Regions from separate parts of the Trinickia sp. Z7 genome, predicted to be linked through region 3. Evidence: predicted binding sites of a transcription regulator. Region 3 holds the regulator's gene; each other region holds the start of a gene.
The links. The regulator FNR, encoded in region 3, switches genes on or off when oxygen is low (the NO sensors DNR and NnrR bind a similar motif). The targets are predictions, from matches to a motif close to TTGATNNNNATCAA.
Positions count from the first base shown of each region.

Region 1 (7,625 bases), on a different contig from region 3:
GTGGCCGGGGAAAGCTATTACGCGATCGAAGAGCCGACGAGCTTGAATACGCTCGAATTGTTGCCGCGTCTCATGCAAATGGGCGTGAAGGCCATCAAGATCGAAGGCCGGCAACGCAGCCCCGCCTACGTGGCGCAAGTCACGCGCGTATGGCGCGACGCGATCGATCAGTGCCGGGCCAACCCGCAGCGCTACAGCGTCAAGCCGGCTTGGATGGGCGAGCTCGATAAAGTCGCGGAAGGTCAGCAACACACGCTGGGCGCCTACCACCGTCCTTGGAAATGAGGCGCAGCGCAGGAGAGCAAGTGAAGATCGCAATCGGTCCGATTCATTACTATTGGTCGCGCGTCCAGACGCTGCAATTTTACGAAGCAATGAGCACGGCGCCCGTCGACATCGTGTATCTGGGCGAGACGGTGTGCTCCCGTCGCCACGAGCTGCGCCTGCCCGATTGGCTGGAAATCGCGCAGATGCTGTCGCAGGCGGGCAAGGAAGTCGTGCTCTCGACGCAGATTCTGCTCGAATCGGGCAAGGACGTCGCGACGATGAAAGCGGTGACCGGCAACGGCCGGTACCTCGTCGAAGCGAACGACATGGGTGCGGTTCGCAACCTGCAAGGCAATGCGTTCGTCGCGGGGCCCTGGCTCAACGTCTACAACGAGCCGACGCTGGACGTGCTGGCCGGCGTCGGGGCCAAACGCTGGGTCATGCCGCTGGAAATGAGCGCGGATGCGCTCGGGCAGATGCAGCGCGCGCGACCCGATGGCGTGCAGACCGAAGTCTTCGCCTATGGGCGTTTGCCGCTCGCGTTTTCCGCGCGGTGCTTCACTGCGCGACAACGCAATCTGCCGCGCGAAAACTGTCAATACGTCTGCATCGAACACCCCGACGGTCTCATGCTGCGCACTAGGGAAGGGCAGCCCTTCCTCGTATTGAACGGCATTTCGATCCAATCGGCGCGCGTCTACAACTTGGTCGACTCGATCGATACGTTGAAGGCGCTTGGCGTCGATGTGCTCCGCTTGAGCCCGCAGTCGCAAGGGATGAGCGAAATCGTCGACATCTTCCGCGATGCTGCCGACGGCAGGCTGACCGGTTCGCAGGCCTTGGAGCGCATGGGGCGGCTCATGCCCGAATCGCGCTGCGACGGATATTGGCACGGCATGCCGGGGCTGGATCAGAAGCAGGAAGCCTCGCAGATGGAACCCATTAGGAGTGCTCAATGAGCCAGATCGGCTACGAGGTGCCTTCGCTGATACGCGGCGTGCTGTCCAAGCTCCCCGCGTATCCAGGCTCGCTGCTGTTCGTCGGCGGGCTCAATTTGACGGTGAAGCCTCATCTTCCCGACGATACGCTCGCGCAACTGCAAGATCGCGCGTTGCGAATCGAGGTGCGCGACGCGGGCGTGGCATTCGACTTCGTCTACCGAGGCGGCGCGTTTCGCGCGGCAAGGCACGCCGGAGACATCGACCTGACGATCAGCGCGAGCGCTTACGACTTCTTTCAGTTGGCGCGGCGCACCCAAGATCCCGACACGCTGTTCTTCAGTCGACGCTTGACGATGGAAGGCGACACGGAACTCGGACTGCTCGTCAAGAACTCGCTCGATGCGATCGACCTGTCGAACTTTTCGCTCGAGCGGTTCGCGCCCGCATTCGCAGCTCGCGGCAGGCGCAGCCCGCCGCGATAGCAGGGCGCCTCCCGCGGGGGGCGGCTCCAACGCTCGTCGGCGTGGGGCATAGTCACGGAGCTTTCGAAGATGAACAATGAACGTCGCGCGTTACCGCTCGTCTACTCGTGCTCGGGGTGTTCGAGCGCGGCGCAGATGGCCAACTACGTCGCCTTGCAGCTCGACCGCCGCGGCATGGCTGAAATGTCGTGCATCGCCGGCGTGGGCGGGGATGTCCCCGCACTGGTGAAGATCGCCCACTCCGGGCGGCCGATCATCGCGATCGACGGGTGTCCGCTCGCATGCGTGAAGAGCTCGCTCGCGCGGCACGACATCGCCGCCGACGAATACGTGCAGTTGGCCGAGCATGGCGTGAAGAAGCGATTTCATGCCGACTTCGACGTGGAGCAGGCCGAGCAGGTCATCGAGGAAGTGTCGCGTGCCGCGAGCTCGCTCGTCGAGGGCGAAGCGCACGCCTGCGATGCCGAATCGGCGGAGCATCGCTGAGCCTGGCCGGTCGGCAAAGCCCGGCGATCGCGCATCGCGTGCATCGTTCAACAGGCATCGCGCATCGCCCAAGGATCAGCCGCGCCTCACGTCGAACGTAGGAAAGAGCCTGCGCATTTCATCTAGGGCCGGCCCGCTCGGGTAGCCCGTCGTGCCTACCGCATTCAACGCGGCATCGGCCGATCCTTGCTTGCGGAAAATCTGCAGGTAGTGTTTTTTCACGCCCATGGCCGAAAGCGAGTGCGCGAGCTTGAGCAGATCCGCATCGGTCAGCAAGCTCGGGTGCGCGGTCGTCCTGCACTCGTAATCGACCCCGCTCGAGAGCAGCGCTTCGAGGCTGCGCCGCGCGAACGTTCCGCTCTCGCGCATGCGCGTCACTTGCTCGTAATCCTCGAACGGCGCCTTCACGTCGAAGCCGACCCAATCGAGGAGCGGCAGCACGCGTTCGAACCGCCGCGGATGCGTTCCCGCGCTGTGCAGGCCGATCTTGAAACCGAGCGCGCGGACCTCGCCGATGGCGGCGGCCAGCGCCGGATCGGAGGTCGGCTCGCCGCCGCTGAACACCACGGCGTCGATCAGCCCGACGCGCCGCTCTAGAAAACCCATCACCTTGGCCCAAGACACGGCACCCTCGCGCGTGCGCGGCTGCAAATGCGTGTTGTGGCAGTAGCCGCATCGCCACGGGCACCCTTGCACGAACACGACCGCAGCCAACTGGCCCGGATAATCGGTGGCCGTGAAAGGCGCGACGCCGCCGACCTTGAGCAGTCGCAGCGGCGTCGCACGCTTGGCAGCGGGCGCGGATTCGGCCTCAGGCAGCAAGCGAGGCCTCTTCCGTGAAGTAGGTGCGCTCGTAGAATTCGCCCTTCTTGCCCGTGTTGAACGAGGAGACCGGCCGGTGGTATCCCATCACGCGCGTCCAGATCTCGCAGGGCTGACGTTCTTCATCGAGCAGCATGGGGGTGACGTTTTGGGTGGTCGCGTTCATTGTTGGGACTCCGTAGTTTCAGTCGTTGCGGGTTGATTGCATTTGCGTTGAAGCAGCGCTTCGTCGCATTTGGGACAAAACTCGTGCTTTCCGGGCAGATACCCGTGCTTGGGGCAGATCGAGAACGTCGGCGTCACGGTGATGTACGGCAGCGAGAACCGGCTCAGCGTGCGCTTGACGAGTTCGCGGCAAGCGTCGGCCGACGATAGCGGCTCGGTCATGTAAAGATGCAGTACGGTGCCGCCGGTGTATTTACGCTGCAGATCGTCTTGATGCTCGAGCGCTTCGAAGGGATCTTCGGTGAAGCCGACGGGCAACTGCGACGAGTTCGTGTAGTACGGCATCTCCGGCGTGCCCGCTTGCAAAATGTCGGGGTAGCGCTTGCGGTCTTCCTTGGCGAAGCGATAGGTCGTGCCTTCTGCCGGCGTGGCCTCGAGGTTGTACATATGCCCCGTTTCCTCTTGGAACGCGAGCATCTTCGCGCGAATCCGGTCGAGCAGACGCACGGCGAACGCATGGCCCCATTCGGTCGTGAGGTCGTGCTCGTCGCCCGTGAAGTTGCGGATCATCTCGTTGATGCCGTTCACGCCTAGCGTGGAGAAGTGATTGCGCAGCGTGCCGAGGTATCGCTTCGTGTAGGGGAAAAGCCCATTGTCGATGTGCTTTTGAATCACGAGCCGCTTGATTTCCAAGCTGTCCTTGCCCAACTCCATGAGCGTGTCGATGCGCGTCATGAGCGCCGCTTCGTCGCCGGCATACAGATAGCCGAGCCGCGCGCAATTGATCGTGACGACGCCGATCGAACCGGTCTGCTCGGCCGAGCCGAACAAGCCGTTGCCGCGCTTGAGCAGCTCGCGCAGATCGAGTTGAAGGCGGCAGCACATCGACCGAATCATGTTCGGCTTCAGTTCCGAATTGATGAAGTTTTGAAAGTACGGCAGGCCGTAACGCGCCGTCATCTCGAACAGCCGGTTCGCATTGGGGCTCGTCCAGTCGAAATCGGCCGTGATGTTGTAGGTCGGGATCGGAAACGTGAAGACGCGGCCCTTTGCGTCGCCGGCCTGCATGACTTCGATGTAGGCCTGGTTGATCATGTCCATCTCGGCTTGCAGCTCGCCGTAGGTGAAGTCCACCTCTTTGCCGCCGATGATGGGCACTTGCTCGCGCAGATCTTCCGGGCATACCCAATCGAACGTGAGATTCGTGAATGGCGTTTGCGTGCCCCAGCGCGAAGGCACGTTCAGGTTGTAGATGAGTTCCTGAATGTATTGGCGAACCTCGTCGTAGCGCAGGCCGTCCTTGCGCACGAACGGCGCCATGTACGTATCGAACGAGCTGAACGCTTGCGCGCCGGCCCATTCGTTCTGCAGCGTTCCGAGGAAATTGACGATTTGCCCGACGGCGCTGGACATATGCTTGGGCGGGCCTGCTTCGACCTTGCCCGGCACGCCGTTGAGCCCCTCGGTCAGCAAAGTGCGCAGCGACCAGCCGGCGCAGTATCCCGAGAGCATGTCGAGATCGTGGATATGCAGATCGGCATTGCGATGCGCTTCGCCCACGGCGGGCGGATAAATATGGCTCAGCCAATAGTTGGCGACGAGCTTGCCCGAGATGTTGAGGATCAACCCGCCCAGGGAGTAGCCCTGGTTGGCGTTCGCATTGACGCGCCAGTCCAAGCGGTCGAGATATTCGTCGATGGCGGAACCCACTTCGACGAAAGGCTTGGACCGATCGGCCGCTGGCGCGAGACGAATGGCTTGGGTGAGACGGTCAAGCGTGGGCTGGCGTTCCATGCGGTCCTCGATGAGCACAATATGTTGTGATGTTGCTCATCGTATGCACCATATATGGTGGGGTCAATGCCGGTGATCGGCATTATCGCGTCTACTTGACCTGGATTAAGTTTCGAGCGGTCGCGCCCCCAAGCGGTGCGCGACCGATTGCCGTGGCGGCAGCGCGCTCGGCGCTCGCCTGCCGTGGCCCGGTGGCCGAGCCGCTTAGCCGCCGCTGCAGCCGCAGCTGCCGGCGCCACCGCCGGCGCAGCCGCCTGCCGAGGCTTGCTCGGCGGGGGCGCCTTCGTTTGCCGTGAGCCAGATGCCGAAGTCGATGGCGATCCGCTCAGGGGTACGCTCTACGTACTGAATGCGGACTTGGTCGCCGTAGCGCTGCTGAATTTGGTTGAGCAGCGGGAGTGGATCGTGATCGTTGACGAAGCGCATCGTTTCGCCGTGATCGAGCGTCTCCAGTGCCGCAAAGATAGCGGCGTGACGGAAGCGCTTGGCGATACCGCGGGCATCGAACAGATAGGTGGCGTCGAGGGAAGGGTGGGCCATGCTTGACTCCGATATGCAAATCAAAGGAAAAATGCGTCCGCGCCGAGAAGCGCGTCACAGGTAATCGATAAAGAAAGTGGTTAGGGGTGCAGAGTTCTTACGTCACCTCCTGTGCGAGACGATGCGCGCCTCGGTGCGCGCGGTCCAAGCCGCCCGCGCCATGACGGCGACGAACAAAGCAAGCGCGATTGCATTGCCGATGGCGCCGGCGCGGCGCAGGGGGAACGCATCCAAGAGCGCGCCGGCCACGCGCGCGCCGAGCGCGAGATGGAGCGCGACGAGCGGCAGGTAGAAGACGGGGCGATAGCTCACACGCAGGCGTGCGACCGCTGGAAGCACGATCGGTGCATGGCCGAGCGCCATCGAAATCACGAAGCCGAGCGTGAGCGCATGCAACGCAGCGTCGTGCCAAGGGTGGCCAACGCGCCAAGCGCCGAACACGCCTAGCGCGCCGCTCAGCGCCAGCCATCCATAGCCTGACAACAAGCACACCGCGATGAAGCGCGTCAGGCCGCGTTGGCGCACCGTGACGCGCGCGATGTCGTAGCGCGTGAGCCACGCGGCCAGTGCGATCAGGCATGCGGAGAAACCGCGCAGGCCTGCGTTGGGCATGAGCCAGGCCCATGCGACGCTGGCGAGCAAGACGACGACGATCGTCACGAACCAGGCCCGCGCGCGCCGCGGCGTGGGCCGCAGGCGTGTCAGCTCGAGCCGTTCCGCCGCGATGGTCAAGACGAGAAACGCGACCCAGCTCGGCACGGCGACAAGCGGCGTGGCGCTCGTGAGCCAGAGCAGATCGCCGAACCACCAGCTCGATACGCCGAGCGCGAGTATCGCCAGATGCAGCTCGGTGTGGCGGCGCACCAAGCCGAGCACGCTTGCGAGCGCGAGCGAGGCGCCCGCGAAGAGCAGCAGTTGCGCCCATAGGGGCGGCGCGCCCGCCAACAGCAGCACGGCCGCGAAGGCGACGGCCACGGGCGCGCAAAGATGACGGCCGCCGCCCAGGGCGACGGCTCGCTCCAAGCTCACCACGGCGCCGAAGAACATGGGCAGCACCAGCACGCCGTGCCATACCGCATTCGTGAGCGCATGAGGGGGCGCCGCCACGCCGAAGCGCGCCAGCCCGGCGAACACACCGCAAGCGAACGTGAGCACGATCGCCGCGGCGAACGCAACCCGCATGGCGACGCGCAGCGGCGCAGCCTTCGAAACGGCGTGCGGCGTCCGGTTCAATCGTCGCTCCATCCCAGCGTATCGCGCGCCGCATCGCTCATCATCGACGGGTCCCATGGCGGTTCCCAAACGAGATCGATGTCGACGCTCGTGCCGATCGCGAGCGATGTGTCGATGACCGCGCGCACGTCGTCGAGGATCGATTGACCCATCGGGCACGCGGGCGAGGTCATGGTCAAGGCGATGCGCCAGCCTTCGTCGTTCGATTCGACATCGTAGACGAGGCCCAGATCGACGATGTTGATGCCGATCTCGGGATCGATGACTTGCGTGAGCGCAGCGTGGATCAGCTCGCGCGTCATCGGCGCGGTGGAGGCGATCGATGCGGGATTCATAGCATTTCTCCGAACAGGTTCGATGGCCAGACGGCCGGACCCAAGGGTCCGGCCGTCGCGAGGCGTCATGCGAACACGAGCCCTACCAAGCGAGCATGGCGCGATTTACACGCGATGCACCGCGGACTTCACGGGCGCTTCGACCGGCCGGCCGGGACGCAGCAGGCGCAGGGCGAACCACCCGAGGTAAAGCACGCCGACAGCGAACAGGATGTCGCCGGGCACCCGCACCCAAACGAGGGCCTGCATGATCGGCGCATGCACGACTTCAGGCGAGCGCGCGTACCAGAGCCCCTTGCTGACGCTGGCCCATGCTTCGTAGATCCCCGACGGCAGGATCGAGAAGAACACCATCATGAACAGGCCGACGTTGAGCAGCCAGAACGCGGGCTTGAGCAGCGAGTCGTCCCAAGCTTCGCGCGCCGACAGGCCGCGCAGGCAGAACAGCATGAGGCCGATGCCGAGCATCCCGTACACGCCGAAGAGCGCGGCGTGCCCGTGTGCGGGGGTGATGTTCAGGCCTTGCACGTAGTACAGCGAGATCGGCGGGTTGATCGAGA
Region 1 covers NZ_JAUEQW010000003.1:19,622-27,246, forward strand. Annotated here, with positions in the region: gene ubiU (ubiquinone anaerobic biosynthesis protein UbiU) at 1-285, shown strand, start outside; gene ubiV (ubiquinone anaerobic biosynthesis protein UbiV) at 306-1,226, shown strand; gene ubiT (ubiquinone anaerobic biosynthesis accessory factor UbiT) at 1,223-1,690, shown strand; gene QQS38_RS06535 (putative zinc-binding protein) at 1,760-2,176, shown strand; gene QQS38_RS06540 (anaerobic ribonucleoside-triphosphate reductase activating protein) at 2,252-2,995, opposite strand; gene nrdD (anaerobic ribonucleoside-triphosphate reductase) at 2,988-3,164, opposite strand; gene QQS38_RS06550 (ribonucleoside triphosphate reductase) at 3,161-4,957, opposite strand; partial or broken gene QQS38_RS06555 (DUF2249 domain-containing protein) at 5,258-5,497, opposite strand; gene QQS38_RS06560 (hypothetical protein) at 5,600-6,679, opposite strand; gene QQS38_RS06565 (metal-sulfur cluster assembly factor) at 6,727-7,065, opposite strand; gene QQS38_RS06570 (nitric-oxide reductase large subunit) at 7,171-7,625, opposite strand, start outside.
Region 1: a site for FNR is predicted at 5,053-5,066, ahead of QQS38_RS06550 (ribonucleoside triphosphate reductase). Genes of this name have one in related genera too.

Region 2 (7,625 bases), 200 kb from region 3:
CTGCTCCGGCGACTTGCCAGGACGCAAACTGCTGCAGCGGATGGAATCGACCACGTCGGGGAAGATCGTCACCAGGTCGCGATCGCAGAAGGTGAACACCGTGTCGAGGTGCATTGCCCCGCGCGAGCGCGGCAGTTGCGCGGCGATCACCTGCTTGACCGATTCCCGGGCAAAGAGCGCGCGGGCAAGCTGGGCCACGCCTTGGGGCGACGTGCGCTCGCCCATGCCGATCAGGACGACGTCGCGCGACAACGGCATGACGTCCCCGCCTTCGATCGTCGCGTTGCCGTGTACGGCGTCGGGGCCGCCCCACCAAATGTGCGCGCCACCGCTAAAGCGTGGATGGAAACGATAGATCGCCGCACTCAGTAGCGTCTCGTGCTGGCGCGCCGGCCAGTACATCGAGCCCAGCACGATGCCGTCGTTGATCCAGCAACTGCTGTCGCGCGTGAACAGCGTGTTCGGCAAAGGCGGGAAGATGAAGCCGGATCGCGGCGTGCATTGGGCGAGCAGGCCCTTGGGCTCGAACGGCAATTCCGCACGGACAATCCCCCCGATCAGTCGCTCGGCAAGCTCGTCGGGCTTCATCTGTTCGAGCCAGAGCTTGAGTTGCGCGCCAAGTTCGGTATCGACGCCGCTAGGCGCCAGTTTGCGTTCGAGCACCCAGTCGCGCGCCTCCCGGCCTTGCAAGATATCGGCGAGCAGATCGTGAACGTCGAGCACTTCTACGCCATGGTCCTGCATGGTGCTGACGAACGCGTAGTGGTCGTTTTTTGCCTGCGATACCCAGAGCACGTCGTCGAACAGCAGCTCGCGGCAATTTGCCGGTGTCAACCTCGCCTGGGCTAGGCCAGGCCGACATACCATGACCGTGCGCAGGGCGCCGATTTCCGAATGGACGCCAAATGTCATTGTGTTTCTCCCGAAGGCAGGCGGATCACAAACCGAGCGCGCCGGTGGACAACAGCCATGCCGCGAGCGCGGCAAGCGCGAGCAAGGCCACGAGAATCGTCGCTTCGAACGGTTTGAACAGACGGGCTCCGCGCTCTCGTTTGCCCCAGCCATACACGAGCGCGCCGGGTGCGTAGAGGATCGCGGAGAGCAGCAGGTACTTCGGGCCGGCGGCATAGAGCAGCCAGCAGCAGTAGAGGCTGGCGGCCGCACCGATCAGCGCGTCGCGCGTTCGGGCGCGGTCCGCCGGCGCGTAACCGTCGCCGCGCAGCGCGATGCGGGTCGCGTAGATGGCGGAGAACAGATAGGGGACGAGGATCATCGAAGTCGCGAGCGAGATCAGGGCTTGATAGGTCGCGTTCGAAATCAGCGTGACGACGAGAAAGAGTTGGACGAGTCCGTTGGTGACCCAGAGCGCGTTGGCCGGCACGCCGTGACGGTTGGAGCGCGCTAGAAATCGCGGCATGACGCCGCCTTCCGCCGGCGTGAAGAGCGTTTCAGCCGCGAGCAGCGTCCACGCGAGCAAGGCTCCGCCGACGGACACGAGCAGGCCCAGGCTGATGAAGGCCACGCCCCACGCGCCTACCGCTTTGCCGAGCACACCGGCCATCGAAGGGTTCTTCATCCCTGCGAGTTCGCCTTGCGCAACGATACCGAGCGAGAGCAGCGAGACGGCCATCAGCAGGAGCAGCACAACGCTGAAACCGAACAGCGTCGCGCGTCCGATATCCTCGCGCCGCTGTGCGCGCGCAGAGAAAACGTTGGCGCCTTCGATGCCGATGAACACCCATACGGTGATCAGCATTGTGCTCTTGACCTGGGTGAACACGCTGCCGAGCTTCGCATTGCCCCAGAAATCCTGCGCTATGACGTGACCTCTGAACGCGACGGCCGCTAGCACGATGAACAACAGCAACGGGATGATCTTGGCGACCGTGGTGATCGCGTTCAGCACGGCGGCGCTGCGTACACCGCGCAGGATGACCGCATGCATGATCCACAGCACGATCGAGGCGCCGAGTACGGCGGCACGCGTATTGCCGTCACCGAATATCGGAAAGAAGTAGCCGAGAGTGCCGAACACGATGACGAGGTAGCCGACGTTGCCGATCCACGCGCTCACCCAATAACCCCAGGCGGAGTTAAAGCCTACGAAGTCGCCGGCGCTCGCTTGTGCGTAAGCGTAGATGCCGTTGTTCAGTTCGGGCCTGCGCGTGCTGAGCGTTTGATAAACGAATGCGAGCATTAACATGCCGGCGCCGGTGATTATCCAGCCGATGAGCACGGCCGCCGCGCCGGCGCCCGACGCCATGTTCTGCGGCAGGGAAAACACGCCGCTGCCGATCATCGAGCCGATGACGAGCGCAGTCAGCAGGCCCAGTGGCAATGGTTTCGCAGCGACGCCAGCTCGAGGATCGGTCGGGGTCGACGAAGGCGACGCCGAAATGGGATCTGCCAGGTTTTTCATGAAAGGCCTCGCTATCGTTTCTCCGATAAATAGGATTAAGTCATCGCGTGCCGATTTGCCTATTGATCTGGATCATGCGGGGCGGTTGCGTCGCCGAACGAGCAAATTCGGCATGTCCGTTGGGGCTGAGCGAGTGCCGATGCGAGAACCGATGGCGATGCGCGCCGCACCCGCACCGTTGGCAAATTGCGCTTAGTCGTATTCGGCGGTCCGCGTTTGCTTCTTCTTTTTCTCGTGGCCGTTCGACCCTGGGATGCCAGGAGAAGCGGGCGCGTCGGAGGAGGCTTGCGCGCAAAACAGCTTGCGGTCCAGCGCGAAGTATGCGTATAATCCGTGGCTCTGCTGTTCGAGGTGTGGCGCATAGCCTTATATTGCGCCGATCGACCGGTAACGCGTGTTGAAGTGCTTTCGGCGGGCAATCGTTGCAAGAAAAAACTTCACAAACACTCGAGGTCGCGTTAGAATAGCCTTCTTCGCTGATAACGAAAGTTAAGCGCGAAGCGCAGGTAGTGAAAAGATTTTGTCCCCTTCGTCTAGAGGCCTAGGACATCACCCTTTCACGGTGAGTACAGGGGTTCGAATCCCCTAGGGGACGCCAAAACATCGGCGGCGCTCTCAGTGTGGGGCGCAGCAGCTTACGAGACGAGACCGACGCTCGTAGGTATGATGAGCAGTATTGGAGTGGTAGTTCAGTCGGTTAGAATACCGGCCTGTCACGCCGGGGGTCGCGGGTTCGAGTCCCGTCCACTCCGCCAGACAAAGCCCGTTCAGGTATCGCTTGAACGGGCTTTTTCAATAAAGTGAAGCAGTACTATTGTCCCCTTCGTCTAGAGGCCTAGGACATCACCCTTTCACGGTGAGTACAGGGGTTCGAATCCCCTAGGGGACGCCAAACATCGGCGGTGCTTTGCAGGTTCGAAGCACTGCGGTTCGCGAGACACAACCGACGCTCGCGGGCCAAGATGCAAGACTGGAGTGGTAGTTCAGTCGGTTAGAATACCGGCCTGTCACGCCGGGGGTCGCGGGTTCGAGTCCCGTCCACTCCGCCAAATAAAAGCCCGTTCGAGCATCGGTTCGAACGGGCTTTTTTCTTGCACGCAGGTCGAAGCGGGGGCGGACCGACGCCGAGACTCGCTTCGTTTTTCGTGCGACGCCGGACAATCGGCCATTGCAAGTCGCGCCGCGCTGCCTTACTGTGGTCGCGATCATTTTCCTTTCGGCTACGATGTTCGATCCGACCGACGCGCCGTCATCCTACGCGCCATCGCCGTTTCACTTGCGCCGAGCCTCGCTGGACGACTTCACGTTCGCCGAGGCGCTGACGCACGACAACATGGGCCACTATTACGAGCGGCATCGGCTGACTTGGCGTGCCGATCTATTCCTCGCAAGCTGGCGTGAGTCTGAAAATTTCATCCTCGAGGTTGGCAACGCGCCGGTGGGCTTGCTTCGGCTCACCGAGGAAGGCGATTCGCTGCATATTCGCGACGTGCAGATCGCCGCGGGGCATCGCGGGCAAGGGGCCGGCACGTTCCTGCTCGAGACGTCGCGCCGTTGGGCGCGCGAACGCGGGTTGCGCGAACTGCAACTGCGCGTATTCGTCGATAACCCCGCCGCGCGGCTCTATCTGCGCATGGGGTATCGCGTTGCCGGCCCGCGGCTTGCACAGTTGGGGCCGATTCGCCATATGGCGCGGCGCGTCTGAGCGTTTCAGCCCCGCCGGGCATCGTCCAGGATGCCTGCGCGCTCGCAAGGGGCGCCATGGACACGCCGAGCCGATAAGCGCAACGCCGGCCGGCGAATTAGGCGTGCAAATGAGCCCTATACGCTGGGTTGCGAAGACGGCTCCATGATGTCGTCGTCGAAATCGTCGTCTGCGTTGGCGCGCTCGGGTGCGGGTTCGGCGTCACGCATCATGAAAGCGCGCGGACTTTCACCGAATGCGCGCCGGAACATCGCCGAGAATGCGCTCTGGCTTTGATAGCCCAATTCATGAGCGATCTGCGACAGCGCGCGGCCGCGCGTGAGCAGCGGAATCGCGCGAGCCAGGACGGCTTGCTGACGCCACTGAGAAAAGCTCATCCCCAACTCTTGGCGAAACAGCCTAGCGATCGTGCGCGTGCTAGCGCCGACACTCGCTGCCCAATATTCGAGCGGGTCGGTGTTGCCGGGATCAGCGAGTAGCGCCTCGCACAGCGTGCGCAGCCGTTTTTCCGTCGGCATGGGCACTGACAACGGCAAGGGTTCCGAGCGCGTGATCTCGTCGAGTGCGAGTTCGCCGAGCAACCGCTCGCGTCGTGCGTCGAGCCCGTCCGCGTCGAGCGCTGCGATGACTTCTCGCAGCAGCCCCGACATTTCGACGACGCGGCACGTGTCGAGGCCCGGGGGCACGACGGATTCATCGATATAGACGGTGCGCAGATACGCGTCTTCCACGATCACGACTTCATGCGGCACATGCGGCGGCACCCACACCGCGCGCGAGGGAGGAACCATCCACGTGCAGCCTTCCACGCCGAGCCGCATGACTCCGCGCGAAGCATAAGCCAACTGTGCCCAAGGGTGCATGTGCAGCGCGATGCGCTCGCCGCCGGGCATCGGGCGCGCGCGGACGCGAATCGGGTGCGTGGGGGCGGGCGCCACGTGTGCGGGAATATCGAGCAGCCGCACGCGTGCGGCGGGCGTGGTTGGCGGCAGATCGGTCGGGATCACGGCTAGCCCCGTTGGCGAAATGAAAGGCGATGCGAGGCAGAATGCATGCGCGTTCGATATTGTATGCGCATGCTCCGAGGCCCGCGCATGCGAATGCGCGGGCCTTCGGGCCGGTTACCGAGGAAACACTCGGCGAGCGAGCACGCGCAATCCTCGCGAGGACGATATTCGAGATGCATAATGCGCATTCCTGGCATGGGCTGCGTGCCATCGTGCTGGGTGCCGATTGTTCGCCGGGAAGTCCGCACAGCAAGCCGGCAACGACCGGGGACGTTCATTTCAAACAAAATAAAGACGAGGGGCAAATGCGATACGTATTCGTTTACGGGACGCTGCGCGCGGGCGAGATCAACGATATTGGGGCGGCGGCGGCGCGTCATGGGATCGACGCGCCGCGCTTCGTCGGGCGTGCGGCCATCAATGGCCGCTTATACGACTTGGGCGACTACCCGGGGCTCGTCCCGGACGAGACGGCGAGCTTCGTGCGCGGCGACGTTTATGAAATCGCCGATGCGCTCGTGCCGGTCCTTGATGAAATCGAGGGCGTGGTGCCGGGAATCGACGGCGTTTTCAAATCGCGCGAGGTGACCGTCGCCGTGGCGGGCCACCCCGTGCGATGCTTCTTCTATCCGGTCGAGGATGTATCCGTCGAGGGACGGCCCCGCATCGAAGCGGGCGATTGGGTCAGTTACCGGCTCGCACGCGAGACGCTGGCGGCATTCAGGTACGGCAGCTGAATGGTTGCTGCCTCGGGCGCGACCGCCGCGCTGACAACGCGCGGCGATCGCGGCGGCTCGTGTGCGCCGCAACCAGGCACTGCTTGTCCCGCTCTTACACTTGCTCGTAAAGCGGCAACGTCAGGAATTCGGTGAACGTTTCCGACGTCGACATTTGCTCGAAGATCGTCGCGGCGCGATCGTAGGACTGCGTATCGCCGCCCACGGCCTCTTTGATCTTCGGCAGTTCTTCGGCAATCAGGCCGCGCACCAGTTCGGCCGTTACCTTGCGGCCGTCCTCGAGCTTGCCCTTCGGCGAGCGGATCCATTGCCACACCTGCGAGCGCGAGATCTCGGCCGTCGCCGCATCTTCCATCAGGTTATGGATCGGCACGCAGCCGTTGCCGGCGAGCCATGAACCGAGGTAGTGAATCCCGACATTGATGTTGTTGCGCAAGCCCGTTTCCGTGATCGGCGTTTCGGGGCGGAAGTCGAGCAAATCGGTGGCCGTCACTTGCACGTCGTCGCGTTGCTTGTCGATCTGATTGGGCTTGTCGCCGAGCACGCTGACGAACTCCTCCATCGCGACCGGCACGAGCCCCGGATGCGCGACCCAGCCGCCGTCGTAGCCGTCGGTCGCATCGCGCTTCTTATCCGCGCGCACACCGGCCATCGCCTTGTCGTTCGCGGCTGCATCGCTCTTGATCGGAATCAGCGCGCTCATCCCGCCGATCGCGGGCGCGCGGCGCTTGTGGCACGTCTTGAGCAACTGCAACGCATAGGCGCGCATGAACGGCACCGTCATCGTGATTTGCGCGCGATCGGCCAGGCAGAAATCCTTGTCGTTCTTGAACTTCTTGATCGCGGAGAAGATGTAATCCCAGCGCCCGGCGTTCAGCCCCGCACTGTGCTCGCGCAACTCGTACAGAATCTCGTCCATTTCGAACGCCGCGAGGATCGTCTCGATCAGCACGGTCGCGCGAATCGTGCCGCGCGGCAGGCCGATCGCTTCCTGGGCAGCGATGAAAACGTCGTTCCACAGGCGCGCTTCGAGGTGGCTTTCCATCTTCGGCAGATAGAAGTAGGGGCCGCTGCCGCGTGCCAGCAGTTCCCGGGCGTTGTGGAACAGGTAAAGCGCGAAATCGAAGATGCCGCCCGAGACACGCTGGCCGTCCACGGTGACATGCTTTTCCTCGAGGTGCCAGCCGCGCGGGCGCACGACGAGCGTGGCTGTCTTCTCGTTCAGCTTGTAGGTCTTGCCGTTCTGTTCGAGCGAGATCGTGCGGCGCACCGCATCCTTCAGATTCAATTGCCCCGTGATCTGATTGTGCCAATCGGGCGTATTCGAATCCTCGAAGTCCGTCATGTAGGAATCGGCGCCCGAGTTCAAGGCGTTGATGATCATCTTGCGCTCGACGGGCCCCGTGATCTCGACGCGGCGGCATTCGAGGTCCTTCGGCAGCGGCGCGATCGTCCAATCGCCATCGCGCACGGCCTTCGTTTGCGGGAGGAAATCCGGCCGCTCGCCGGCATCTAGCCGCTGCGTGCGCTGCGCACGGGCTTGCAGCAGTTCACGTCGGCGCGCTTCGAATGCGCGGTGCAGGTTGGCGACGAGCGCGAGCGCTTCGGGCGTCAGGATGGTTTCGAAGCCCGCTTCGATTGCGCCGGTGATTTGCATGCCTTGCGGCAACGACAAGGTGTTCGCCATGGAATATCTCCTTTGGTCGGTCAGATGGCAAAAATACAAACGGGCGGCATGGCGCGCCGGGCTGGGGCGC
Region 2 covers NZ_JAUEQW010000001.1:316,670-324,294, reverse strand. Annotated here, with positions in the region: gene QQS38_RS01450 (arginine deiminase) at 1-912, opposite strand, end outside; gene arcD (arginine-ornithine antiporter) at 938-2,419, opposite strand; tRNA gene QQS38_RS01440 (tRNA-Glu) at 2,942-3,017, shown strand; tRNA gene QQS38_RS01435 (tRNA-Asp) at 3,098-3,174, shown strand; tRNA gene QQS38_RS01430 (tRNA-Glu) at 3,236-3,311, shown strand; tRNA gene QQS38_RS01425 (tRNA-Asp) at 3,392-3,468, shown strand; gene QQS38_RS01420 (GNAT family N-acetyltransferase) at 3,645-4,124, shown strand; gene QQS38_RS01415 (AraC family transcriptional regulator) at 4,241-5,131, opposite strand; gene QQS38_RS01410 (gamma-glutamylcyclotransferase family protein) at 5,437-5,868, shown strand; gene aceB (malate synthase A) at 5,963-7,555, opposite strand.
Region 2: a site for FNR is predicted at 2,482-2,495, ahead of arcD (arginine-ornithine antiporter). Genes of this name have one in related genera too.

Region 3 (7,625 bases):
ATCCTATTCACGACGGGGCGCGGCTCCGTCGTCGGTTCCGCCGTTTCGCCGGTAATCAAGATTTGCGCGAACCCGGCCACGTATCGCAATTTGTCGGGCGATATGGACGTCGATGCGGGGCGCATCCTCGAAGGACGCGCATCACTCGACGAGGTCGGTCGCGAGATCTTCGAGGCGACGCTCGCGCTCGGGCGAGGCGAGCGCTCGAAGTCGGAACTGCTCGGCCATCAGGAATTCATCCTGACCTACAAGGCGTTCGAGCCGATCGGCCCCGGCTGCTTGCCGATCGTCCCGGTTGCGTCCGTGCCGGAGGGCGCATGAGCGCGGGCGCAAGCACGGGGGTGGCCGCGCGCCGCCGAATCGGCCGCACTTCGCTCGAAGTCACGGCCCTCGGGCTCGGATGTGCGGGGCTAGGCGGCTTGTACCGCGACGTCGGCGAGGCCGGTGCGCGCGCGACCATCGACGCGGCCTGGGAAGCCGGCATTCGCTTGTTCGACACTGCGCCGTACTACGGCTATACGAAAAGCGAGCATTACGTCGGCGCGGCGCTGCGCGAGCGCGAGCGCGATACGTTCGTGCTTTCGACGAAGGCGGGACGGATCATGCACCCCAATCGCGAGGCGTCGGCACGCGCACCGCGGGACGGGTGGGCGCACCCGCTGCCGTTCACGCCCGTTTTCGACTACACGTACGACGGTATCCTGCGCTCGTTCGACGATAGCCTGCAGCGGCTCGGCATGGCGCGCATCGACATTTTGCTCCTGCATGACATCGGCGCGCTCACGCACGGCGAGCAAAGCGCGCACTATTGGCGGCAATTGAGCGCAGGCGGCTTCAAAGCGCTCGACGAGCTTCGCGCTTGCGGTGCGGTGCGGGCCGTGGGACTGGGCGTGAACGAGGCGGGCGCGGTGCTCGATGCCATGCGCGAGTTCGAGATCGACTGTGCATTGTTGGCCGGGCGCTACACACTGCTCGAGCAGCAGAGCCTCGACTCCCTGCTGCCCGAGTGCGAGCGGCGCGGCGTGTCGATGCTCGTGGGCGGCGTGTTCAATTCGGGCATCCTCGCGCGTGGCGTTCGGCATCTGCGGGAGCCCGGCGGGGATGCTTCGAGCGCGCTCAAATTCAATTACGGGACGGCGCCCGCCGCAGTGATCGAGCGGGTGGCGCGAATCGAGGCGCTGTGCGATGCGCACGACGTCGCGCTGCCGAGCGCCGCGTTGCGTTTCCCGTATGCGCACCAAGCGGTTGCGAGCGTGCTGACGGGAGCCAGCAGCGTAGCCGAACTGCAAAGCAGCATCGATGCGTTCGCCGCGCCGATTCCGGGCGAGCTCTGGACGGCGTTGCGCGCCGAGGGTTTGTTGGATCCGAGAGCGCCCACGCCGAGCGAGTGATGCCGCGGCCATGCTCGGCTGCGCGGCACTCCGGCGGACGGTTCGCCGCGCGTGCCGGTGCTGGCCTTTGATAACTACTTTTCGACGGAGTGTTGCAAACGATGACCGCCATCGCCACGAGTTTTCCCGCGTCCCCGGCCACGCGCCTGGCAGGTAAGACCGCGCTCGTCACGGCCGCCGCCCAGGGCATCGGCCGCGCCTGCGCCGAGCGCCTCGCCCAAGAGGGCGCTCGCGTCATCGCCACCGATATCCGGCTCGATCTGCTGGCGCAAGCGCCGTTCGAGGCGCGTGCGCTCGATGTGCGCGACGGCGCGGCGATCGCGGCGCTGGCCGATGAGATAGGCGGCGTGGACGTGCTGGTCAACTGCGCCGGCTTCGTTCATGCCGGTACCATCCTGGAATGCGGGGAAGCCGACTGGGATTTTTCGTTCGATCTGAACGTGAAGTCGATGTATCGGACAATACGGACGTTTCTGCCGGGCATGCTCGAGCGCGGCGGCGGTTCGATCGTGAGCCTCGCGTCGGCGGCCTCGAGCGTGAAGGGCGTGCCCAACCGTTTCGTCTACGGCACGACGAAAGCAGCCGTGATCGGGCTCACGAAGGCCGTGGCGGCCGATTTCGTCACGCGCGGCGTTCGCTGCAATGCGATCTGCCCCGGCACCGTGGCATCCCCCTCGCTGACGGCGCGGATCGCGGAGCAGGCCCAGGCACAGGGCAAGAGCGTAGCCGAGGTCGAGAGCGCGTTCATTTCCCGGCAGCCGATGGGGCGGATCGGGCGCCCCGAGGAAATTGCGGCGCTGGCTGCCTACTTGGCCTCGGACGAAGCGGCATTCACCACGGGGCAGATTCACCTGATCGACGGCGGCTGGTCGAACTGAGCGGGCCACGCCTGCCGCGTTTTATCCATCCTGAGGATTGAGCACTACATGAAACTTCTTCGCTATGGTCCCAAGGGCCAGGAAAAGCCCGGTCTGGTCGACTTCGACGGCATCGTGCGCGATCTGTCGTCGGTGATCGATGATATCGCCGGAGACGTCCTATCCGACGCCGGTCTCGCGCGCCTGCGTGCGCTCGATCCGTCGACGCTGCCGCGCGCCCCCGAGGGCGTGCGTCTCGGCGCTTGCGTCGGCCGCGTGGGCAAGATGGTTTGCATCGGCCTGAACTACGCCGATCATGCGGCCGAATCCAACCTGCCCGTGCCGAGCGAACCGGTCGTCTTCAATAAATGGACGAGCGCGATCGTCGGCCCGAACGACGACGTGCACATTCCGCGTGGTTCGACCAAGACCGATTGGGAAGTCGAACTCGGAGTCGTCATCGGCAAACCGTGCAACTATGTCCGAGCGGCCGATGCGCTCGACTACGTGGCCGGCTACTGCGTCGTCAACGACGTGTCCGAGCGCGAATGGCAGATCGAGCGCGGCGGACAATGGGACAAGGGCAAGGGATTCGATACGTTCGGGCCGCTCGGGCCATGGCTCGTGACACGCGACGAAGTGCCGGACCCGCAGCAATTGGATTTGTGGCTTGAAGTGGACGGCCACCGCTACCAGAACGGCAACACGCGCACGATGATCTTCGGGGTCGCCGAAATCGTGGCTTATCTGAGCCAATGCATGAGCCTGCAGCCCGGCGACGTCATCTCGACGGGCACGCCTCCGGGCGTCGGGCTCGGCATCAAGCCGGCGCCGGTCTACTTGAAGCCGGGGCAGACGATACGCTTGGGCATCGCCGGGCTCGGCGAGCAGCGGCAGCGCACGGTCGCAGCGCAGTAAGCATTCTCACAGGCCGGCCGGCTAGAAACTCGCGCGCCGCACGCGCGCGGGTGCTGTTGCGGCGCGAGGCGGCGATCGCAGCGTCAGAGGCTTTCGTCGTCGGCGAACACGCTGTTCTCCGCCAATATGGGTTCTTCGTCCACGCACTGGACGTGCCAATGGCCGCGCGCCTTGATGCCGCACAGTTGTGCGCCGCCCGTTTCGCCCTCGAACGGGCCTTCGTCGTTCTCCAGATCGAATCCAGTCAACTCGCAGATCGCCTCGCCATCGCGCGCCCTGCACAGGCGCGTCGATCCGGGCTGCGACTCGACGACGCCCCACGTCGGCAGATCCAATCCGAAGTGGCTCTCGCGCGACCATCTGCGCGCGTCGCGATCGATCCAGACGATCGCGTAGGCGCAGGGATTGATCTCGTCGAACGTACTGAGATGGATGGTGATGCGCATCGTCATGTCCTCCTCTTACTGCGTTCGGTTCGGGTTCCGGTGCTCGGTGGCCGGGCATCCCCGGGCAAGGGATAGGCCGAGCTGCGTTGCCTCGCTGTTACGCTTTACGAACGATGATCGCCCGATGTGCATGCCCGCGCCTTGCGCTGGGTCAAGATGAGGCGGCCTGATTGCGCTCAAATGGACGAGGAACGCGATTCGTGGGTAGACGAATATGCGGCGCGCATGCGGCAGGAACGCAAGGAGAAGAGCGATATGCGAGCGATGGTGTACGACGGGCGTTCGCCCGTGCTGCAATTGCGCGATTTGGCCGAGCCGCAGGCCGGGCCCGGCCAGCTTTTGATCGAGGTGCATGCCTGCGGCGTTTGCCGCACCGATCTGCATGTGGTCGATGGCGAATTGACCCGGCCGAAGACGCCGCTCGTGCCCGGGCATGAGATCGTGGGCGCGGTGGCCGCGCTCGGCGATGGCGTGAAAACGTTCGCCGTGGGCGATCGGGTAGGCGTGCCCTGGCTAGGCCATACATGCGGCCATTGCCCGTATTGCGGGCGGGGAAAGGAAAATTTGTGCGACGCGCCGCAGTTCACGGGATATACGATCGATGGCGGCTATGCCGAACGCACGGTCGCCGACAGCCGTTATTGTTTTCATTTGCCGGCGCGCTATACCGACGTCCAGGCGGCGCCGCTCCTGTGCGCCGGGTTGATCGGCTACCGGGCGTTGTCGATGGCCGGGGATGCGCATCGGATCGGCCTCTACGGCTTCGGCGCGGCCGCGCACATCGTCGCGCAGGTGGCGCGGCATCAGGGGCGGGAAGTCTATGCGTTCACGCGCGCAGGCGATACGGCGGCGCAAACGCTCGCAAGGCGCCTGGGCGCGCATTGGGCCGGCTCCAGCGCCGAGCCGGCTCCGGCGCCGCTCGACGCCGCGCTCATTTTCGCGCCCGTCGGCGCCTTGGTGCCGGCGGCATTACGAGCAGTGGTCAAAGGCGGGGTGGTCGTCTGCGGCGGGATTCATATGAGCGATATCCCGTCCTTCCCCTACGACGATTTGTGGGGCGAGCGCCGGATCGTCTCGGTGGCCAATCTCACGCGCGAGGACGGCCATGCGTTCATGCGGCTCGCCGCGGATATCCCGCTCGAGATCGAAACCACGGTCTATCCGCTGGCCGAAGCGAACCGGGCGTTGGCCGATCTTCGGGAAGGGCGGCTCTCGGGCGCCGCGGTGCTCGATGTCCGCGCGTAACGCGCGTTTCCGGGAGGCGTCCAGGGTGCGGTAAGCGCGCCTTTACACTCGGTTCAGCGCCTCGAGGTTGACGATGCGGATTTGCTTGCCGTGCGTCTGCAAGAGCCCGTCGCGTTGGAACTTCGAGAACATGCGGCTCACGGTTTCGAGCTTCATGCCGAGGAAGTTGCCCAGCTCTTCGCGCGTCATGCGCAGGTTGAATTCGGCTGCGGAATAACCCCGCGCCTTCATTCGATTCGACACATTGAGCAGGAAGGAGGCGACCCGCTGCTCGGCGCTCATCGTGCCGAGCAACATCATCAGCGACGATTCGCGCACGATTTCGCCGCTCATCATGCGCAGCACTTGCTGCTGAAGCGGGCGCGATTCGGCGCACATCGCTTCGAGCGGCGCATACGGAATGATGCAGACGCTGCCGTCTTCCAGGGCGATCGCGTCGCTGCTGTGCGACTCGGTGCCGAGGCCGTCGAGACCCAACACTTCGCCGGCCAAATGAAAGCCGGTGACTTGCTCGCGACCGTCTCGATGCATGACGACCGTTTTAAAAGAGCCGGCGCGAATGGCATAAATGCTCTGGAACGGATCGTTCGCACGGTAGAGCGTGTCCCCGCGCTTGATATGGCGCGTGGCGCTGACGATCGAATCGAAGCGCACGAGTTCCTCGGCATCCAACGTGCACGGCACGCAAGCCGAGCGCATCGAACAGGTGGCGCAGTGCTGCGCGGGGCGTGCGGCCTTGATGGAGCGTGGGGCAGCGCAGGCGCGCGCCGCGCATGCCGGGGCGCTTGCCGTAGCAGGTACCGCGACGCCGTCGGCGAAAACTGCTTCGTTCAGCATACGACCTCCGTCGAAAGGGACGCATCGCCAAGTGGCGCGCGCTGGTTCCTGATTCACCATCCCAGTATCGGCGGTAAGGTGTTTGAAAAAAATCGGCGCTGTATGAAACTGCGGTAAGTGTTGACGAAGCGTCGTAAGGATTTTCCTACAGGCGTTCGAGGAGAAATGGGAAAGCCGGGCCCGCCCACCCGGGGACCGGCGCGATCGATTGCGCGAGAAGGGCCGATGGTTGCGCGCACAATCATTCGCGCGACTCGCCGCCCGCTGGGGTATTACTCGCCCAAAACCGCCGCAATACCGGATGAATCGCCTGATGCCACCGCGGCCCGGTGAACAGGTCGTAGTGATCGCAGTCGTCAATGGTCAGACGCATGCGCTTTTCGTCGGGCACGCCCGTGCAGAGTGCGTGCGCCGCATGGGTCTGACCGGCGCCGGTGATGTCGTCGCGATCGCCCTCCACGGTGCAAAGCGCCGTCGCATGCAGCGCCGCGGGTCTCACGTGCCTCGCACCGACCGACCATGTGCCGCGCGCCAAGCGCTGCTCCTGAAAGACGATGCGCAGCGTGTCGAGGAAGTAGTCCTCGTCCATGTCCAGCACGGCGCAATACTCGTTGAGCGAGCGCAGCGCCGAGGCGATGGCTTGCGGGCCGCCCGACAGCCGGCTCGTCCAATAGCGCGATTCGAGGGCCAACTGTCGATGCGGATGCGCCGCGACGATCGCGGCGTGCTGGAGATATCCGGGGTAGATGCGGCGTCCGACGCCCGCGTACCCGTTCGGAACGGTATCGATGAGCGTGCGGCGGAACCATTCGATGTCGTGGGTGGTTGCGAGCCGGTCGATCATCGTTGGGCTCAGGCGCGAGTCGATCGGCCCGCCCATGAGCGTGACGGACAGCGGGGCCCGATGCTCCCCTGAACCGGCGACGAGCGCCGACGCCGCAAGCGCGGGCGGCGCGGCTTGGCAAACCGCCATCACGTGGACGCCCCGGTTCGCAAGAAGGCGTAAGAAGCGTTCGACGGTGAGCGCGTAATCGTCGAGGCCGAATTTACCTTGCGCGAGCGGCACGTCGCGTGCGTTGGCCCAATCGGTGACGAACACATCGGCGTCTTCGAGCACCGTTTCGACCGTCTCGCGCAGCATCACGGCGTGATGTCCGGCAAGCGGCGTCACGAGCAGGACGCAGGCGCGCGCGCGCGGCTCGGCCGCGTGTGCGGTTGTGTCGGCACGGCGGCCGCGGGCCGGCTCGGCGGCGTTTGCATGCGCCGCTCGTTCACGCGTGGTGCGTCGTTGGTGCGGATCATGCGCGGGCGAGGGGGCGCCTTCTCGCTCGAATGCGCGCAGCGCGCAAAAAGGCGTGCGATCGACGACCGTCTCGCTCACCGAAACGGTCTGGCCGCCGATCTGCACCGATGCGATCCCGAACGGCGGCGGTTCCGGCGTCGCCTGCAATAGACGGTAGAGCCAATCGCAGCCGGGCGGCCCGACGCGCGCGAGCCGCGCCGCGTCTTCGTTCTGCGCGGCCGGGTGCGCATTGCCGGTAACCGCCGCGAAGCCGCCCCAGGGTGCGGCGACGAGCGAGGCCCATGCGTCGACCGAGCGCATCAGCGCGCGTTGCGATTCGAGCCACTGATAGAACATGGTCGCCTCCGCCGGTGGGCCGCACCGTGTGCGGCGTCCGGCGCTACTGCGCCGCCGAAGCGCCGGATCGAGAAGGGCGCCGCCCCGCGGCGACGCTCGAGCGGCGCAAGCTCGCCGCGTGAGCTATTGTGCGGACGCTCGAAGGCCGCTGGCAACCCCGCCGTTCGACGCGGCCGAGGCGGCCCGATGGCACGGCGTTCGGTCTAAATTGCCGTTGACCATCGCACCTGTTGTACTATTGTGCGTTTTTGTCCAACGTAACCAGTCACGCATGCTCGATTTCTTTCGCAAC
Region 3 covers NZ_JAUEQW010000001.1:112,871-120,495, reverse strand. Annotated here, with positions in the region: gene QQS38_RS00535 (UxaA family hydrolase) at 1-321, shown strand, start outside; gene QQS38_RS00530 (aldo/keto reductase) at 318-1,391, shown strand; gene QQS38_RS00525 (SDR family oxidoreductase) at 1,493-2,269, shown strand; gene QQS38_RS00520 (ureidoglycolate lyase) at 2,318-3,166, shown strand; gene QQS38_RS00515 (DUF3564 family protein) at 3,250-3,618, opposite strand; gene QQS38_RS00510 (zinc-dependent alcohol dehydrogenase family protein) at 3,868-4,857, shown strand; gene fnr (fumarate/nitrate reduction transcriptional regulator Fnr) at 4,900-5,694, opposite strand; gene phaZ (polyhydroxyalkanoate depolymerase) at 5,936-7,333, opposite strand; gene QQS38_RS00495 (SurA N-terminal domain-containing protein) at 7,605-7,625, shown strand, end outside.

Region 4 (7,625 bases), on a different contig from region 3:
CTTGGCCCCAGCTATACAGATGCTGTTCGATTTGCTCGCGCGTGAGCACGCGCCCGGCGTTGAGCATCAGCACATGCAGCAAATCGAACTCGCGCGCCGCGAGCGTGACGGGCGACCCATTCGCATATACCGTGCGCGATGCCGGCTCGAGGACGACGTGCTGAGCTTGCAGCCGCTCGCTCGGGCGGCCGTGCGCGCGCCGCACCAGCGCCCGCAGCCGCGCGCCGAGCTCGTGCAGATCGACAGGTTTGACGACGTAATCGTCGGCCCCCACATCCAGCCCCCGGATCCGATCGGGCACGGCATCGCGCGCGGTCAATACGAGAATCGGCAACGCCACGCCCGCCCGTCGAACACGACGCAACACGTCGATCCCATCCATGCGCGGCAACCCCAAATCGAGGACCGCGGCGGCATACGGTTGCGCGCGCAACTCCTTTTCGGCGGCCTCGCCGTCGCGAACCCAATCGACCTGAAAACCCTGTTGCCTCAATCCGGCGCGCACGCCGTCTCCGAGCAAGGGGTCGTCTTCGACAAGCAAGATGCGCATGGCTTGGGGGTCTCGTCCGTGCCGCTCAGTCGTCCTTGTCGCCGGCTTGCGTGTCCGCGCCAGCCCCAACTGTGTGAGCGGCGGCCGGCGCCGTTGGCGCTGCGCGCCATTGCGTCCACCAACCGCCGAGCACTGCCGCCATCAGCAGCGCAGCGATTGCCCAGCGCGCCCCGCGAATGCCTTCGCCGGCTCGTCCCGGCTTGCGGCCCGTGATCATCGCTGTGACCAGGTTCTCGCGATGCAGCAGGCTGCTCGCCAATACCGCCACGACGTGAACGACGACCAGCGCGAGCATCGCGTTGGCGACACCTTCGTGAAGTTCCTCGAACCATTCCCCTCCGGTGCCGTTATAGGTCGCCCAGCCGGTAACGCCGACCGCAATCGTCGCCAGCAGCATGGCGACGATCGCGACCGCGCCCGCGGGATTGTGTCCGACATGATGCTCGGGGCTTCCTTTCACGAGACTGGTCAAATACCGGGCGATGGCCGCAGGCGCGCGCACGAACTCGGAAAAGCGCGCATAGCGCGTCCCGATCAGCCCCCACAAGACACGAAAACCAACGAGCCCGAGCATCGTATAGCCGAGCGTGACATGCAGCAGGCGCCATCGCTCGCTTTCGGCAGTCAGCCATGCGCCGGCGAACGACGCGACCATGAGCCAATGGAACACGCGCACCGGCGCGTCCCACACTAGAATGCGGACCGTGCCGGCCGGCCGTGCTTGAGCGTCAGCGCGGGATGCGAATGTATCGTTCATCGAAGTTTCCTCGATCAGCTTGGGTATGACAGGCAGCGCAGTTCGAAGCGCTTTTCACGGCAGGCAGCCGCCAGGTCGATGCCGGGACTTCGTCGTGCTCGGCGATGAACCATCGCGAACGCGTGATGCGATCTTGCGGCGGCGCGCTTGCCGCGCCCGTTCCTTTCGCAGCGTGCGCAGTAAGCCAGCCCTCTAGTTCCTTCACGGACGCCGCATCGAGCGATGCGTTCTGGCCGAAATGATGGTCCAGATCGCTCAAGATGCGCCGCCAAGAGTCGGCGGGAAGCATGCCGGGCGGATAAGCAATGTGACAGGCGGCGCACTCCTGCCGGTACTTGGGCAACAACGGTGTGGCGCTTGTCCGTTGCTCTTCTTCTCCGAGGGCAGCGCTCGTGAGCGCTAGCCCGAAAAGCGCAGCAAGCGCGGATGCAGTGGCGACGCGGCGGCGGGTAGTCATGGGTCGGTTTCTCGCGGTTGAGTCTGTGTCCGATGCGCTCGGGCTATCGCTATCGTTTGAGCGTCATCAACCAACTGAGGACGTCGGCCTTCTCCGACGCGGTGCATTCGCGCCCCACCACATCCCCGCAATTGCGGCGGAACCATTTCTCCGTTTTTGCGGCATCGGTGAAGCGCTCGGGATTGAATGCGGGCGCAAGCGGAGCAATCGTCTTGCCGGTGGCCGCGTGTTGCCCGTTGCCGGTCGGCGTCGCGCCGTGGCACGTGGCGCAGGCCCACTCGCGCCCATGCCGCGTCGTGAAGAACTCCTGACCGCGCGCAGGCGACGGCGCTGCACCGGCCTGTGCGGAGTACGCGTTCAACGCTTGCGCGGGCGTTTGCGCACGAGCGGGCGACACCGCACAAGCTGCGGTCATGCCGGCCATCCACAGCACCCGAGCCAAGTTCGAGCGAGCCGAAGCGGACATCGTTGATCCTCCCAGTTCATGCTCTGTATGTTCGGGCCGCTTCCTTACCGGATTCTTAACACTCGCGCCGCACCCACGGGCCGCGCTCATACATCGTTTGGCGATTGGGTCGGCCCCTCGCTCGCATCGGCGTCAATCCGCCGACGAATCTCCCCCAGCCGTATCGAGACCCGACTGCCATTCGCGCCATACCGCTAGCAGCGTCGCGATCACGAAGGGGCCGATGAAGACGCCGATGAGACCGAATGCCAGCACGCCGCCCACGATGCCGAAGATCACGAGCAGGAACGGCATATGGCCCGCGCTGCTGATGACGAATGGGCGAATGACGTTGTCGATCCAACTGACGGCCAGCGCCCCCCACAGCAGCAGCCCCACGCCCGGCCACACATGGCCGCCGACAATCAAGGCAATCCCCGCCGGCGCCCATACGAGTGGCGTGCCGAACGGCAACAGCGCAGCCACGGCGGTCAGCATCGCGAGCAGCAACGGAGCGGCGACGCCAGCCGCCCAGTACCCGATGCCTGCGAGCGTCCCTTGCGCCGCGGCGGTCAACACGATGCCTTGCACCACGGAACGACAAACATCGCCTATGGCGGATAGGTAGACGTCCAGGCGCTCGCCCAAGTAAGGCCTCAGCGAGCGCCTGACCTGAGCGAGCACGGTCTCGCCGTCGCGATAGGCAAAAAACAACGTCAACAGCGCAAAGCCGAATTTGACGACGTTGCGCCCCAAGCCGCCCGCAAGCCGCGCCGCATCGCCGATCCAGCGGTTGCCCCACTGCGTCAGTTGCACGCGCCACCCCGACGGCTCGCGCACTATTTCGTCCATCCATGCTTGCAGCCACGTGCCAACCCAGGGCAACGACGTGAGTGCGCGCGGCAACGAATCGTGCGGATTCGAAAACCACGCCGCCATTTGCTTGAAAAACGAGATCGTCTCCCGCATGAGCGGCATCGACAGTAGCAGCATAGGAACGACCAAGCCGAGCGTGACGATCGACGTCATGACCAACGCGGCGAGCGCCCGCCGGTTGCCGGTCACGCTGCGCACACCCTCGAATGCCGGCCAAGTCGCGTAAGCGATGATGCAAGCCCACGCCACGGGGATCAGGAACGGCCGCAGCACGACGACGCCCAGGGTGAGCAGCCCGGTAAGAAGCAGCGCATGCACGGTGCGCTTGCCGAACGGTGTGGTCATGTCGGCCTCGATCCTTTCGCGCGCTTCTCTGCGCCGAGGCGTGCACGCACGGCGCCAAAAGTCAGGCAATGGCGAATCAGGTACTTCTCGCCCTCCACGAGGAGGAAAACCACCGCGGACATCGCCAGGCATAGCGCGAGTTCGGCCGGATCGAGCGGACTCGTCCGAAGGGCGGCATTGAACGCCGGAACGTAAATCGCCGCCAATTGGCAAACGATCGTCAGTGCGATCGCCCCGAGCAAAGGCAAGTTCGAAGTCGGTCCTTGCACGAAGAGCGACTCACGCTCGGAACGAACGGCAAGCACATGGCCGAGTTGCGACAAGGTCAACACCGTGAATGTCATCGTCTGCCAAGCGGCATGGCCATGCCGCAACGCCCAGCCTTGCGCCAACAGCGTGACGGCCGCCATGGCCAACCCGCCCAGCGCAATGTGCCACCACATGCCGTGCGCGAAGACACTCTCGCGTGCGGACCGCGGGGGCTCTTGCATGATCGTCGGCTCCGCGGGCTCGGCCGCCAAAGCGAGGCCGGGCAAGCCGTCGGTGAGCAGGTTGATCCACAAAATATGGATCGGCAGCAGCGGCGCAGGCAGTCCCAAAAAAGGCGCAGCGGCAATCACCCACAGCTCGGCCGAATTGCAGGTCAGCACATACCGCATGAACTTCCGGATGTTTCCGTAAATGCGCCGGCCTTCTTCGACGGCCGCGACGATCGTCGCAAAGTTGTCGTCGAGCAACACCAGGCTCGCCGCCTCGCGTGCGACATCGGTGCCCGCTTTTCCCATCGCCACGCCAATGTCCGCATGCGCAAGCGCGGGCGCGTCGTTCACGCCATCGCCGGTCATGGCGACGTAGCGGCCGCGCGCCTGAATCGCTTGCACGATACGGATCTTTTGCGCGGGGTCCAGCCGCGCGAATACCTTCACATGATCGATGCGGCGCGTGAGCGCGTCGTCCGTGAGCGCGGCGAGCTCGCGCCCCGTCATCACCGTGTCGCCTTCTTCCAACATGCCGAGCGAACGCGCGATCGCGCGCGCCGTCGCAGGGTGATCCCCCGTCACCATGACCGTGGCAATGCCGGCTGCGCGGCATTTCGCGACGGCCGCGGATACGCCGTCGCGTAGCGGATCGAGCATGCCGATGAAACCGATCAACGTCAGCCCGCTTTCGACGGCGTCCACACGAGCGGCCTGCTCAGGCAGCGCCGGCCACTCGCGCCGCGCAACGGCCAAGACTCTGAGCCCATCGACGGCCATCGCTTCCGCTGTGGCGAGCAATGCGCTTCGGTCCAACTGGCCGTGTCCGTCATCGTCGCCGCCGTCGCGCGCCACGGCGGTGCACCGTTCGACGACTGCCTCCGGCGCGCCCTTCGTATAGGCGACGAACCCGCTCCCCGCACGATGTATCGTCGTCATACGCTTGCGGTCGGAGTCGAACGCAAACTCCATGCAGCGCGGCATCGTTTGCTCTAGCTCGCGTCGGTGCAAACCCGCTTCGGCCGCGACCCGCGCTAGCGCGACCTCCGTTGGATCGCCCATGGGCTCGCCGCGCGCATCGTATCCGGCGTCGTTGCTCAATGCGGCCGCTTGCAATAGCTGGCCGATCACCCCGTCGCGCGTGGCTGCGTCCGCCGGCACCCGCGCGGCCGCGCTTGGCGACAGTTGCACGACGCGCATCTCATTGCACGTCAGGGTTCCCGTCTTATCCGTGCAGATGCAGCCCACCGATCCGAGCGTCTCCACCGCGGGCAACCTGCGCACGAGCGCGTTGCGCCGCGCCATGTTGCGCCCGCCCAAGGCGAGCATGACGGTCACGACCGCCGGCAGCGCCTCAGGGATGGCGGCCACGGCCAGGCTCGCGGCCGTGAGCAACATCGCCAGCACCGCTTCGCCGCGCAACACGCCCGCCACGAAGATCGCGGCGCACACGCCCAGCACGCCGATCGCGAGCTGCCGCCCGAATACGGCAAGACGTCTTTGCAGTGGGGTAGCGGTGGGCGACACCTGATCGAGCAGCGCGGCGATGCGGCCGAATTGGGTGTCCATTCCGGTCGCCACCACGATGCCCCGCGCGCGCCCGTACGTAACGACGGTGCCCTTGAAGACCATGTTGGTTTGATCCGCTATGGCCAATGCGGCATCGCCCAGCGCGGCCACGTTTTTTTCGACGGGAACCGCTTCGCCGGTCAGCGCCGCCTCGTCGACTTTCAATTGCGGCGCTTCGATCAGCCGCAAGTCCGCCGGGATCATGGCCCCCGCTTCCAGCAGCACGATGTCGCCCGGCACGAGCAAAGCGGCCTCGATGGTCGAGCGGCGGGCGTCGCGCACGACCATCGCGCGACGCCCGCCAAGGCGCTTGAGCTCAGCCATCGCGCGGTCCGCGCGAAAATCTTGGGCGAAGCCGATGCTCGCATTGAGCACGACGATCGCGGCAATGACCAAGAGATCTTCGATATCGCCCAGTAACCCCGAAACGACCGCGACCGCCACCAGCACGAGAATCGAGAAGTCGCGAAATTGCGCGGCGAACATCGCCGCGACGCTGCGCCTAGCGCCTTCGGCAACATCGTTGCGCCCGTATCGTTCGAGACGGCGCGACGCCTCGCCGCTATCCAGGCCGTGTTCGGCGTCGGTCGCAATCGATTGCGCAACCGCCTGCGCAGTTTGGGTGTGCCACATTTCTTTCACACGACTTTCATCCGCATTCCGAATATCTCGTCACACTACCGGTAGCCACTGCCGGCAAATGTAGGATGGCGCACTCACGGCGCCCCTCCGTTGATATGCGTCAACGCCGCGCGAATGCGGCATCTATGCGGGCTGCAACACATTCCCGAAAGCAATTCCCCGCAGTTTTCTCCTCTCTACTTCGGCCTACGAATTCCGACGCGCTAAATTGGCGATGCCTCGAAGGGCGCACCCGCCCATCGGGAGCAGTTCAAGCCAATATCACACACGCAAAAGGAACAACATGCGATTCGAAGTCAGCTCTGGATGCCGGCCTTTTCACGAGGCAGGCGAATTTAGCCAACTCATGGCCTACTACGAGGAAGACCGCCACGTCATGTGGATGATGCTGCGCTCGGCGCCGAGACCCTGCTTCAACCAGCAGTTGGTCACCGACATCATTCGTTTGGCGCGCGCCGCCCGCGAGTCCGGACTCCGGTTCGATTTTTGGGTCACGGGCTCACTCGTTCCAGAGATTTTCAATGTCGGCGGCGATCTGAACTTTTTTGTCGACGTCATCCGCAAAGGAGAGCGCGACAAATTGATGGCCTATGCCCGGTCGTGCATCGACGGCGTTTGGGAGATTTACAACGGCTTCGGCACCGACGCGATCAGCATTGCAATGGTCGAAGGCAGCGCCCTGGGCGGCGGCTTCGAAGCCGCACTGGCGCATCATTACGTGCTCGCGCAAAAGGGAACGAAACTCGGGTTTCCCGAAATTGCATTCAACCTATTTCCAGGAATGGGAGGCTATTCGCTCGTGGCACGCAAGTCGAACATGCGCGTGGCGGAAACGTTGATCAGTACCGGTGAATCGCGGTTCGCGGAATGGCATGCCGAACAAGGGCTCGTCGACGAAGTGTTCGAGCCGGGCCAGGCTTTGATGGCGACGAGAACCTTCATCGACGTCATGCGCCCCATGCTCAACGGCACGCGCGCGATGCTTCGCGCCCGTCAGCGCGTGCTGCCGCTCTCGCGCTCCGAACTCATGGACATCACCGAAGACTGGGTCAATTCGGCGTTCATGCTCGAGGAGAAAGACATCGGGTTCATGGAACGACTCGTCGTGCTGCAGAACCGGCGCGTATCCAAGCTCAAAGCCGTGCCCTGAGCCAGGACCCGCATCTGGGCGCCGCCACGCCGTTGGCAAGCTCAGGCGATGAGCCTGAGCTTCTTCTTGTCGTCCAGCCACGCCTCGAATGCCTGGGCCGCCATCGGCCGGGCATAGAAAAACCCTTGCGCGAAGTCAACGCCGATGTCCTTCAGGAACTGAACTTCGCGCTCCGTTTCGACGCCTTCGGCCACGACCGAGAAGCCGAACGCGCGCGCAAGGCTCAACACGGACCGCACGAGCGACTGCGCTTGGAAGTTTTGGTCGATGCCCGTGATGAAGCTGCGATCGAGTTTGATGATGTCGATCGGCAATCGCGTCAATTGCGATAGGGACGAATAGCCGGTGCCGAAATCGT
Region 4 covers NZ_JAUEQW010000008.1:75,946-83,570, forward strand. Annotated here, with positions in the region: gene QQS38_RS15520 (response regulator) at 1-550, opposite strand, end outside; gene QQS38_RS15525 (cytochrome b/b6 domain-containing protein) at 576-1,307, opposite strand; gene QQS38_RS15530 (diheme cytochrome c) at 1,279-1,764, opposite strand; gene QQS38_RS15535 (DUF1924 domain-containing protein) at 1,814-2,188, opposite strand; gene QQS38_RS15540 (AI-2E family transporter) at 2,363-3,430, opposite strand; gene QQS38_RS15545 (cation-translocating P-type ATPase) at 3,427-6,108, opposite strand; gene QQS38_RS15550 (crotonase/enoyl-CoA hydratase family protein) at 6,401-7,267, shown strand; gene pdeR (cyclic di-GMP phosphodiesterase) at 7,309-7,625, opposite strand, start outside.
Region 4: a site for FNR is predicted at 6,208-6,221, ahead of QQS38_RS15545 (cation-translocating P-type ATPase). Genes of this name have one in related genera too.